One region of the Thomasclavelia spiroformis DSM 1552 genome, then DNA from elsewhere that is predicted to be linked to it. Evidence: a T-box and tRNA genes for the amino acid it is inferred to sense, from the RefSeq annotation. Region 1 holds a T-box; the other holds one or more tRNA genes.

What was found. The T-box of region 1 lies ahead of lysS (lysine--tRNA ligase). A T-box ahead of a tRNA ligase gene usually reads a tRNA of that ligase, here a tRNA-Lys.
Region 2: it encodes a tRNA-Lys, which carries the amino acid that the T-box ahead of lysS (lysine--tRNA ligase) is inferred to sense. The anticodon was not compared.

Annotation. Positions count from the first base shown of each region.
Region 1 covers NZ_CP102275.1:2,481,806-2,488,384, reverse strand. The annotation lists gene NQ543_RS11840 (NAD(P)/FAD-dependent oxidoreductase) at 214-1,632, shown strand; T-box leader at 1,736-1,971, shown strand; gene lysS (lysine--tRNA ligase) at 2,004-3,494, shown strand; gene NQ543_RS11830 (S8 family serine peptidase) at 5,239-6,579, shown strand, end outside.
Region 2 covers NZ_CP102275.1:2,126,410-2,132,988, reverse strand. The annotation lists gene NQ543_RS10140 (elongation factor G) at 1-1,136, opposite strand, end outside; tRNA gene NQ543_RS10135 (tRNA-Val) at 1,530-1,605, shown strand; tRNA gene NQ543_RS10130 (tRNA-Thr) at 1,622-1,697, shown strand; tRNA gene NQ543_RS10125 (tRNA-Tyr) at 1,702-1,785, shown strand; tRNA gene NQ543_RS10120 (tRNA-Gln) at 1,792-1,867, shown strand; tRNA gene NQ543_RS10115 (tRNA-Lys) at 1,872-1,947, shown strand; tRNA gene NQ543_RS10110 (tRNA-Leu) at 1,961-2,049, shown strand; tRNA gene NQ543_RS10105 (tRNA-Gly) at 2,055-2,128, shown strand; gene NQ543_RS10100 (DUF2371 domain-containing protein) at 2,530-3,075, shown strand; tRNA gene NQ543_RS10095 (tRNA-Gly) at 3,254-3,327, shown strand; tRNA gene NQ543_RS10090 (tRNA-Asn) at 3,331-3,406, shown strand; tRNA gene NQ543_RS10085 (tRNA-Glu) at 3,408-3,483, shown strand; gene NQ543_RS10080 (hypothetical protein) at 3,529-3,924, opposite strand; gene NQ543_RS10075 (DUF1146 domain-containing protein) at 3,997-4,197, shown strand; gene spoIID (stage II sporulation protein D) at 4,242-5,144, shown strand; gene NQ543_RS10065 (M23 family metallopeptidase) at 5,189-5,830, shown strand; gene mreB (rod shape-determining protein) at 5,945-6,579, shown strand, end outside.

The sequences.
Region 1 (6,579 bases):
CACTTTTTCTATATTATCATGATTAATTAAATGTGTAAATGTTATTATAAAAATGAATTATAAAATATAATATGTACTTTTGTAAAAAAAATATACAAATGCAAATATTTAATAATGTAAGTTTTTATCTTGTTAATTATAAAATATTGAAATTAAAAAAAATATTGATTATAATTAGTAGGGTTAGCATAAAACCCAGAACGGAGCGATCAAATGAACAAAAATTATGATGTTGTGGTTGTTGGAGCTGGTCCAGCAGGAATTATGGCTTGTTATGAATTATATCTAAAACAACCAGAATTGAAAGTATTGCTTATAGATAAAGGACAAGATGTAATGAATCGTCATTGTCCAATTAAAGAAAAGAAAATAAAATCATGTCCGATTATAAAAAACAATGAGCCTGGATGTTTACCAGCATGTTCAATTACTGCAGGATTTGGAGGAGCTGGTGCATATTCTGATGGCAAATTCAATATTACTAGTGAATTCGGTGGTTGGTTAACTGACTATTTATCTACAGATGAAGTAGAAGATATTATTCAATATGTCGATAATCTTTATTTAAAACATGGTGCAACTAAGGAAATTACAGATCCTACAACAGATAAGGTCAAAGAAATTGAACATCGTGGATATGCTGTTGGATTAAAATTGCTTAGAGCTAAAGTTCGTCATTTAGGAACTGAAGAAAATTTAAGAATAATGACAGAAATGTCTACTAAATTAAAAGAACATATTGATATGTTGTTTAAAACAGCTGTTAAAGAGGTTTTAGTAGAAGATAATCATGCTAAAGGTGTAATTTTAGAAAACGGTGAAGTAATTAATGCTAAAAAAGTTGTTTTAGCACCAGGACGTGATGGTTCAGCTTGGTTGACAAAAGTATTGAAAAAACATGGCTTAGAACTTTATAATAATCAAGTTGATATTGGGGTTCGAGTGGAAACAAGTAATATTGTTATGGAAGAAATTAATAATAGTTTATATGAGGGTAAATTTATATATAATACAAGTGTTGGAACTAAAGTAAGAACATTTTGTTCAAATCCATCAGGACATGTTGTAATTGAAAATCATAGTGGAACAATGTTAGCTAATGGACACGCTTATCATGATCCTAAATTAGGAAGTAAAAATACTAATTTTGCTTTATTAGTATCTCATACATTTAGTGAACCTTTTAATGAACCAAATGAATTTGCTCATGAGGTAAGTCGTTTAGCAAATAAATTATCAAATGGTTCTGTAATGGTTCAAAGATATGGTGATATCAAAAGAGGTAGAAGAACAACAGAAAAACGTTTAAAAGAAGGTTATACTGTTCCAACTCTTAAAGAAGCTGTTCCTGGTGATTTAGGTTTAGTTTTGCCCTATAACACGATGAAATCAATCATAGAAATGATTGAAGCATTAGATAAAGTAACACCTGGTATTGCCAATGAACATACTTTATTATACGGAGTTGAAGCAAAATTTTATTCAGCTCGTCCAAAAGTTCGAGAAGGTTTTGAATGTGAAATTGATGATTTATATGTTGCCGGTGATGGTGCTGGTTTAACAAGAGGATTAGCTCAAGCTGGTGCAAATGGTATTATTGTAGCACGACATATTATTGATCATATTAAATAGAAGTCTTACATAGATAAGGCTTTTTATTTATGGATTAAAATAATTAGTTTAGAAAGATTGATATTGACAATATATATAATATAAGTTAAGATTACAATGATGAATAAAGGCGATGAATAGAGGAGTAATTGTATTTTGATCATTCTAGAGAGTCTCGGCTGGTGGAAAGAGATAATGATAGGTATAATGAAAAAAGACTAGGAGCTGTATCTAGGATATTTAAATTGATTAGATAACGTGAGCCACGTTACAGGCAAGACTATTATTTGATAGTTAATGAGGTTAATAAGGTGACTTATTAATGAAATAGGGTGGTACCACGATACTTTCGTCCCTTTGGGATGGAAGTTTTTTATATTTAGGAGGAAAAAATGGAAGAAAGAAAGTTTAGTGAACAGGAATTAGTTCGTCGTGAAAAGTTACAAGAATTAATTGATAAAGGAATTGATCCATTTGGACAAAAATTTGATGTAACAGCATATTCTAAAGAAATTAAAGAAAAATATGGTGATAAAACACATGAAGAATTAGAAGAAATGGTAGTTGAAGTTAAACTTGCAGGAAGAATTATGACTAAACGTCGTAAAGGTAAAGTTTGCTTTATGCATATTCAAGATCGTGAGGGTCAAATTCAATTATATGTTCGTAAAGATGCAATTGGTGAAGATGTATATGAACTTGTAAAAAAAGGTGATATTGGAGATATTATTGGTGTAAAAGGAACAGTGTTTATGACAAATACTGGTGAATGTTCTGTTAAAGTTGAAGAATATACACATTTAACAAAAGCATTACGTCCTTTACCTGAAAAATATCATGGTTTAACTGATGTTGAAGAACGTTATCGTCGTCGTTATGTTGATTTAATCATGAATGAAGATGCTCGTAAAATTGCTTTTACAAGACCAAAAATTATTCGTTCAATTCAACATTATTTGGATAATAAAGGTTATGTAGAAGTAGAAACTCCAGTACTAAATCCAATTTTAGGAGGAGCTAGTGCAAGACCATTTGTTACTCATCATAATACGTTAGATGTAAATTTCTATTTACGTATTGCAACTGAATTATCATTAAAAAGATTAATTGTTGGTGGAATGGATGCTGTTTATGAAATTGGACGTTTATTTAGAAATGAAGGAATGGATCGAACTCATAACCCAGAATTTACAACAATTGAAGTTTATAAAGCATTTAGTGATCTTGAAGGAATGATGGATTTAACGGAAGGAATTATTTCAAATGCTGCAAATGAAGTATGTGGAACTTATGAAATTGAATATAAAGGTCATAAAATTTCATTAGCTCCTGGGTTTAAACGTATTTCAATGACAGATGCTATTAAAGAAAAAACAGGAATTGATTTTGCCGGAGATATGACATTTGAAGATGCTAAAAAATTAGCTGAAGAACATCATATCGAAATTGAACCACATTATGAATATGGTCATATCATTAATGAATTCTTTGAAAAATATGTAGAAGAAACAATTGTAGATCCAACATTTGTTTATGGGCATCCAGTAGAAATTTCACCATTAGCAAGAAAAAATCCGGAAGATCCACGTTTTACACAACGTTTTGAATTATTTATCTGTGGTAATGAATATGCAAATGCTTTTAATGAATTAAATGATCCTGATGATCAATATGAAAGATTTGCTAATCAATTAAAAGAAAAAGAACTTGGAAATGATGAAGCAAACGAAATGGATTTAGATTATGTAGAAGCATTGGAATACGGATTACCACCAACAGGTGGAATGGGTATGGGTATTGATAGACTTGTGATGTTATTAACTGGTCAAGAATCTATCCAAGAAGTTATCTTGTTCCCACAAATGAAACCAAGAGGAAAATAATTTGAATTAGAAAGTATAAAATAGCCAAAAATAAGCATACTTGAAATTAAGTAGATTATATGCTATAGTCTATTCATAAATTAGATGACATTATGTCAATGAAAAAAGGTTAGAGTGGTAGCTCTAACCTTTTTTAACTTTTAGAGTGGTTTATCACTAGGCTGGTTATTGTTATAAGTGTCTATCTAGCTATTTGCATATGTAATAAACGATTACATTAGCCATAACAGCTATTACTAATTCAGATAACTTTACATTCAGGTGTAGTATGTCAAATACAAAATATTTATACAATTATAAAATAAAAAGTATATTTGATTTTTATTTAAGGATTTGAGATATAATCATCAAGAATGGAATGATGATTAAATAAAATTGAACTATTTTTAGCTACATATTGTCTTAAATAGATAAAACTTAAAATAATATTTTTACATTTTTTTGCGTAATAATGTAAGCAATAACTTTTAAAAATAGGTAATTTTTTAATAAAAAAATAATAAAATAATAAAAAAGTAGTATTATTTATTGTTGATTTGTTTTTTTTTTGATATAGTAGACTTATAATATTTCTATTTTACCTGCCCATGGCTCAGAAGCTTTTGGAAGAGAAAAATGCAGATTTGTCCGGGAAATTTGTCATAGTTTGTTTTTTAAATGCTTTAATATAAAAATGTCGGGGAAGCAGATAAAACGAAATATTAAAGTGGTACAATGGGTTAAGAAATCTGTGCAATATATTTTATATATAGAAAACTAGATTTTAGGTGTGCCATTTTATTTTAGAAAGCTAACTATATAGGAATTAATATATTTTATTAAAGTTGGCTGATACTTATTAGAATTTGAAAAGTGAATGATATATATTGAAAACAATAGTTCCTGTAGCTTATATAAATGTTCATCTATATTATTTATTTTGTGTATATCATAGACGTGTTAACATTTATTAAAATTATGATTGAGTGTGGCTGAATCTGTATACATGTATTCAATGATATATAAATTCATGAAGAGAGTGAGAGTCTTGTTTTGACGATGCTGTTTGGGGAAATGTTGTATTGTCACAATTGATATGAACTTGAATTTATACGTGATGCTAGAATAAAAGTATTGTATATTATTAGTTTTATTTAATGTGGATGTAATCCTAGAGATAAAGAGAATAAAAAATTAAGATTTTTAATAAGTTTAATGGGCATATATTTTAAGGGTTATCACATTATTTATATTTAGTAATAGCAGTATTTCTAGAATCATCAAGATTTATAGTTAATCTTTTATTATTAAAAGAAGTAATATTTTTAAGATAAGCAACATTATCAAATTTTTCAATATAGTCATGTGAGATGTAGTGTATTTAGATTTTAACAAAAATTATATTTAAGGCAAAGAATGTCTCTATGATGATTGAATGTTTCAAAACGAACTAGCATTGGTATTTTTAAAAGAATTGATTTAAAAAAATGTTAAAGAAGTATTTTACATAAGAATTAGTGATCAATACTTGAATTTACTAACATTAATAGAAATAAGTTTTGTATAAAGCATATACTTTTGTATTTATGTAGATACAACGTTATAAGTAGCGTATCAAAAAAGTTTGAAAAATGTAAATTATTATCACTAAAATATACAAAGTCAACAAGAGTCTTTCTAAGTTAATCTTGCTATTAGAAGAAAAAATCAAAATATATATTCATTTTTATAATTCTAAGCAAAATTTAAACAGAAAGGAAAAGGTATGACATTTATAGATTATTTAACAGACATGAATGTTATGCCAGGGGAAGATGAATTTATGAAAAAAAATTCAGTTAAAAAGTTTTTGGTAAGTATTCTCGCTGTAACAACAATGTTTGGTACGTCGGTTTCGACAAGCGTAGCATTAAATGGTGAAAATACGGCGACTAGCGGTGGTGCTAATCTTTTGGATGAGCTTACTGCAGGAGAAACAATTTCTACTAAACAGTATGCACCGGATGAGATTGTAACAGTAGTTGTTGAATTAGATGGTAAAACTACTTTAGACGTAGATGAATATGTTACTAAGTTTAAAAATGATAGTATTGCTTATTCTACTGATGAATCTGTAACTGCTTATCGAGCAGATATGGTAAGTCAACAAGATAAAATAAAAAAAGAAATTTCAGAATTTGCTCCTGATACAGTATATAAATATCACTATACTAATTTACTTAATGGTTTTGCAGCACAAGTTGAGTATCAATACATAGAAAAAATCAAAAAGTTAGATGGAGTAAAATCTGTTTACATGACACAAACTTATAATTATGATGCCAATTGGCAAGAAGAAGAAAATGCAGAATACATATCTTTGGAAGATTATTATGAACTTACTGGATGTGATGCTATTGATGTAAGCAAGTCTGTTAAATCTGATGCTGGTTCTGCTAGCCAAATGGGGCTTGAAGCAGCTTGGGAAGCTGGTTATACTGGTGCGGGCAAAGTTGTTGGAGTTTTTGATAGCAGTATCCGTTACACACATAAATTATTTTCTTATATGGATCCTGAAGTAGAAAAAGCTGGTGAAGCTGGTTTACTTTCTAACTATAAAACAAAAGAAAATTTACTTGATGTTGTTAAAGCAAATCAAAGTACATTAAACTTATTTGTAGAAGGTTGGGGAAGTTGGTTCCATGGTTTTGATGAAACTGGTTTTTCAGAAGATGTACAACAAGATATTTTAAATGGAGATTTCTATTATAACTCTAAAGTTCCATTCTCTGTTGATTATGCTTGCGGTGATTTAGATGCATGGGATGGGGATTCTAGTAGTCATGGTACACATGTTAGTGGAATTGTTGCCGGTAATGGCGGTGAAGGTTATGATGAAATTTCCGGCGTTAAAGGTGCTGCTTATGATGCTCAAATCATGTTCTTTAAAGTATTTGATGAAAATGATGATTTTGGTCAAGAATCTGATGAAGCCGTATTTGCTGCTTTGGATGATGCAGTTACTTTGGGTGTAAATGCATTTAACTTATCTCTTGGTATTCCTAATGGGTTTACAACTATGAATACTTACGCTCAAGCTGGATATCAACAAGCTTATAATCGTGCA
Region 2 (6,579 bases), 360 kb from region 1:
TCATTGGTTTTAGAAAAATTAAATTTTGTAACAGCACCAATATCTCCAGCATGTAAGCAATCTACTTCAATTAATTTTTTTCCTATTGGTTGATATAGTTTGGTAATCTTTTCAACTTCTTTACGCTTTACATTATATATCGATGTACCGCTGTATATAGTTCCTGTGATAACTTTAAATAAAGAAGTACGTCCAATAAATGGATCGGCAATTGTTTTAAAGATAAAAATACTACCAGGTAATTTTTCATCATAACCAATAATTTCTTCTTCGTTTTTATCGACATTTTCAACGATTAGTGAATTGCTCATATCGCCTGCGGCACTAAAAAAGGCAACCATAGAATTTAAAATTATTTGAATACCGATTTGATCTGTACCACATAAAACAGGAATTAAAGTTTTTTCAATAACACCTTTACGCAAAGCTAAAGAAATTTCTTCTTTAGTAAAGGGTTCTTCATTAATATATTTTTCTAATAATTCATCACTTGTATTGGCAACGGCTTCATCAATCATTTCTTTAATTGGAGTAACTTGATCCATCAATTCTTCAGGAATATCCATAGGCTTAGTTTGGGTACCTTCAAAAATACGTCCTTCCATTTTCGCAACATTAATATATCCAATCATTTTATTATTATCCATAATTGGTACTTGAATAGGGGCAATAGCCTTACCATAAGTATCTTTTAATTGTTGTAATTTAGTTGCATAATCACTATTAGGATTGTCTAAACCATTAATATAAATTATTTTAGCTTTATCTTTAGCTTTATACATAGCTTGTTTAGTTCCAGCGTTAATGCCAGATGATGAAGGAACAATTATTAAAGCAGATTCACATACACTTAAAGCAGATTCACATTCACCAGTAAAATCAAAAGTACCAGGAACGTCAATTAAATTAATTTTACAGTTATTCCATTCAACTGGAATAACAGAAAGATTAACAGAAGATTTACGAGAAATTTCTTCACTGCTATAATCACTAAGTGTATTTCCGCTATTAACATTGCCGATATGATCAATTAGGCCGCTACGATACGCCATCGCTTCGACAATGCTTGTTTTACCGCAACCGGAATGTCCTAACACGGCAACATTTCCAATTTCATTTGCATGATAAGTTCTCATTAAAATAACCACCTTTCTGTAATTGAACTTTATAATATAATTTTATCATATCTTTAAACAAAAGAGCATTAATATAGTAATAAAAAGATAACGCTTACATGAAAAAATTATTTGTAAGTAAATAATATTAATTAGTGTTTTTTAGATGATAATCAGTTTTATTGATAAAATTATATTTTATAAAATTAAATGTATTATTGGGGTAAAAGTTGAAGTTTTTTAGAAAAAATAAAAAATTTAAACTTTTTGTTGAAAAAATTTAATAGTTATGATAATATAGTTCTTGCTTGAGCCAATGAATATTTTGTGATTGAAAAATCCAAAAATAAATTTGGTGAAAAAAGTAGTTGACTTGTTGATATAGATATGATATATTAATTAAGCAAGATTTATGGAGGTTTAGCTCAGTTGGGAGAGCATCTGCCTTACAAGCAGAGGGTCAGCGGTTCGAGTCCGTTAACCTCCACCATTAAAATAAAAAATACGCCGGCTTAGCTCAATTGGTAGAGCAACTGACTTGTAATCAGTAGGTTGAGGGTTCAAGTCCTTTAGCCGGCACCATGATGGAGGAGTAGCGAAGTGGCTAAACGCGGCTGACTGTAACTCAGTTCCTTTCGGTTCGGTGGTTCGAATCCGCCCTCCTCCACCATCTTCTTGGGGTATAGCCAAGCGGTAAGGCAACAGACTTTGACTCTGTCATCTCCCTGGTTCGAATCCAGGTACCCCAGCCAATATGACCCGCTAGCTCAGCCGGTAGAGCATCTGACTTTTAATCAGAGGGTCAGGCGTTCGAATCGCCTGCGGGTCACCATTTCTTATAAATTGCCCAGGTGGCGAAACTGGTAGACGCACAGGACTTAAAATCCTGCGGACCTTAAAATCCGTGCCGGTTCGATTCCGGCCCTGGGCACCATTCTTGCGGGTGTAGTTCAATGGTAGAACTTCAGCCTTCCAAGCTGACTACGTGGGTTCGATTCCCATCACCCGCTCCATATTTTAAGTGCAATATGATGACATATGTTTATGTCATCTTTTTTTATAATAATAGATTTAAGTGCTTTCTATAAAGTTAAAATATATATATTATGATTTGGGTTAGAAAAATATGATTCCCTGATTTTCTTACCATAACCATTTATATCAAGAGGACGGTTTTAAATTTGTAACATTCATAAAATTTTTCTTTACTACTAACAGATATTAAATTAGTGCATTAACTTTCTCTTTTTAAAGTATCTTTTCAAATTAATGTTGTTTTTTTAGAACATTAAATAAAAGAGGTTCTATATTATAGGAGTATAAGTGATAAAAGTGTAAAATCAGTTAATTTATTATTGTTGTTTATATAAAATTCATATCTTTGTATAATATTAATATAAAAGAGGTGTAAATAATGGCAAAAAGATTTGAATTTGATGATACTACAGAAGTGGAAGATATTATTTATGAAGATGATTTAAATGAAGATGGAAGTGAAGATAAATCTAAAAAAGACAATAAACAAAAGCGAGCAAAGAAAAAGAAAGTAACAAAAACTAAAAGAAAGAATAAAACTAAAGTTAAAACAAAAGTAAAAAAAGAAAAGAAAGGTCGTTCAGTATTTTCGACATTAATCATATTTTTGTTGATTTTAATTGTTATAGCAGGAATTTGTGTTGGTGGCTATTTTGCTTATGAATATTATCAAGATCAACAAGCACAAATTAATGAATTACAAGAGCAGATAGATGAAAGCAATAAAAATGAAGATAATGATAAAGAATCTCAAAAATCTTCTGAGGCAGATGATAAAAATAAAGCTACTGATAAAAAAACTGATGAGAGTGATCAAACTAATGAATCTAATGATAAACCAATTGAAGATAATGGAATAGAAGATTCTAATGATATTCCTTTAGATGAAGGGGATGTTAATACTGGAAACGAGTCGAATCAATAAGTGCTGATTATATCAGTGCTTTTTTGTTTTGGGATTAAAAGGATGATATTTGTGTATATAGATGAGTAAAATTATTGAAAAAAATTTTTAAAATTTTTAAAAAAATGCTTGCATTAATTTAATATAAATGTTATTATACATGAGCAGTAGTCGTTAAGGGCTCTGCTAAAAAGGAGATGCGGGTGTAGTTCAATGGTAGAACTTCAGCCTTCCAAGCTGACTACGTGGGTTCGATTCCCATCACCCGCTCCATTTGCTTGAATAGCTCAGTTGGTAGAGCAATCGGCTGTTAACCGATCGGTCGTAGGTTCGAGTCCTACTTCAAGCGCCATGGCCTGTTGGAGAAACGGTTAACTCACATGCCTTTCACGCATGCATTCACGGGTTCGAATCCCGTACAGGTCACCATTAGAAAATTAATCCAAGAGTTATCTTGGATTTTTTATTTATATATTATTTTGTTAGTATTATATGACAAAGCCCCATGTATTGGTTGATTAAATTACCGGAAATATATTTTAATATTTTAATTTGATTATCTGGAAATTTATTGTTATAAGAATTTAGATGAAAAATGCGATATGCATTTTCAGTGTATTTTAAAAGCCACATAGTTGATTGTTTAAAATTACCATGAAATTCTGGTTTTTCAAGTAATGGAAAGAAACTGGTAGTGTTCAGTTCTTGATAAAGTTTATCAAGAAAAGTTGCGTTATTTTTACAATCAGATGAATAGTTATGCAATTGATTTTTAACTGTTTCATTGGGGGCAATAGTAAGAATTAAATCGTAGTTAGCAGCAAGATATAATAGATTGTAAATTAAATTTTTTATCATTGTAATGTCCATTTTATCACCTAGTATAGTCTATGCTTAAATTATAAAAAGATGATATATTAAATATGAAAGGTGGTATGTAAGATGTCATATCAAATTATTAAAACTTTGGTATATGTTATTTCAGTAATGCTTTCGATGTGGGGCCTTAGTTGTTTTAATTTTGATAATGTGATTAGAAAAACTAAACTTCGAGAGTTTTATTTATTTTTTTTGATTGCATCATTGGTATTAGGTTATTTATTAGGTTCTTTTATTTTAGAGTTTACGTCAATTCATTTTTAACATATAAATAAGTTTTTTTCATATATTTTAGATGAGGTAAATATATGAAAGAGATAAGTGTGAAGTTTGGAATTGTTTTTTTAATAGTAATTATTTTTTTATCAATGGGTCAGTCTCAAGGTAATAAAGAAGATGACGAAGTTATTAAAGAAGTAAAAAAAGAAGAAAATGTTAAAGTTGCAGTTACTGTTAATGATGATGTTAATTATGTAGATTTAGATGAATATCTTTTGGGAGTAGTTGCAGGTGAAATGCCTGCTAATTTTGAAAAAGAGGCATTAAAGGCTCAAGTTGTAGCTAGTCGAACATACGTTTATAATCGTAATTTAAGTGTGGATAATACTACAAATACCCAAGTTTATTTAGATGATAGTGAAATGAAGAAAAAATGGGGCGATAATTATAATGAATATTATGAAAAAATCAAAAGTGCTGTTGCAGAAACTAAAAACGAAGTAATGATGTATCAAGGTGATTATATTTCTGCACTGTTTTTTTCTTCGAGTAATGGTTATACTGAAAATGTAGAAGATTATTTTGATTCTAGTGCTTTACCTTATTTAAGAAGTGTTGATAGTCATTGGGATTTGACTATTGATCCTAAAAACACAAGACAAATGACATTTACTAAAAGTGAATTAGAAAGTAAGTTTAGTTGTGAAAATTTGGATTTTAATATTATTGCATACAAAAAAAGTGGTCGTGTTGAGACTTTGAGTGTTGGTGGCAAAAATTATAGTGGACGTGAAGTTAGAGAAAAGTTAGGTTTACCTTCAAGTTGCTTTACAATTGATTATGCAAACGGTAAATATACTTTTACTACTAAGGGAAGTGGCCATGGTGTAGGAATGAGTCAATACGGAGCTCAAGCTATGGCATTAGATGGAGCTAGTTATAAAGATATTTTGAATCATTATTATACAGGAATTGAAATCGTAAATAATTAGTATAAACCTTGTTTTAGTGGAAACACTACAAATGAGGTGAAATGATGAAAATATTTGTAAAACGTAATCGACGAGTTTTAATTTTTGGTACAGTTGTAATATTATTTTTAGTTGGTGTTGGTTTGATTCAGTTAGTTTTGAATCAATATCAGCCTTTTGAAGATACAGCGGTTGTGAAGGTTGAAGATAATAAAAAAGATACTGCTAAAGAAAAAGAAACAACTGTTAAAACAGAAAAACTATTAAAGCCAGTAGGCGATGATGTTAAGATTGTAAAAAAATTTTATGATGCGAAATTAAGTGATGAAGAACTTGAAAAAGCATTAGTTTATTTTGAGGGGGTTTATCGTCCTAATTTAGGTGTAGATTTTTCTAAAGATGGAAAATCATTTGATGTCATTGCTGCTTGTTCAGGAACGGTAACTAAAAAAGAAAATGATGCCTTGCTTGGTTGGATTGTAACAGTAACTAATGAAAATGGCTTTAGTACTACTTATCAATCTTTAAGTGAAGTTAGTGTTGAAAAAGACGCTGTTATTAAACAAGGTGATAAAATTGGCGTTAGTGGAGAAAATGTTTTTGAATCAGAATTAAAGAGTCATTTACATTTTGTTTTAGAAAAAGATAATCAAGCTTTAAATCCAGAAACATATTTTAATCAGGATGTTACAAAAATAGCGGTATAATCAACCAAATGGCAATAATAAAAAAATTATTGCTATTTGGTTTTATTTTGTTTTTTACCTTGTAAATATCAAAAATCATGGTACAATAGATAAGAAAAATAAGGAGGACTTGTGATGGCATTATCAAAAGAAATAGGTATCGATTTAGGTACAGCAAATATTTTAATTTATGTCAAGGGTGAAGGTATTGTTGTAAATGAACCTTCTGTAGTAGCAATAGATGATGAAACAAAAAAACCTTTAGCAGTAGGTCAAGAAGCTAAAGATATGTTAGGTAAAACACCAGGAAGAGTTAAAGCGATTCGTCCATTAAAGGATGGCGTTATTGCAGATTTTAGAATTACAGAAATTTTAATTACTCATTTTATTAATAAATTAAATTTAAAAGGAATTTTCTCAAGACCAACAATTTTGATTTGTTGTCCATCAAATATTACATCAATTGAAAAAAGTGCAATTAAAGACGTAGCTGAAAGATGTGGTGCAAAACGTGTATTTATCGAAGAAGAACCAAAAGTTGCAGCAGTTGGAGCTGGACTTGAAATTTCTAAACCAACAGGAAATATGGTAATTGATATCGGTGGGGGAACTACAGATATAGCAGTATTATCTTTAGGGGATATTGTAACAAGCAGTTCATTAAAGATTGCTGGTGACGTTATGGATGAAGATATTATCAAATTTGTTAAAGATAAATATAAATTATTAATTGGAGATCGCACAGCAGAACAAATCAAAATGCAAATTGG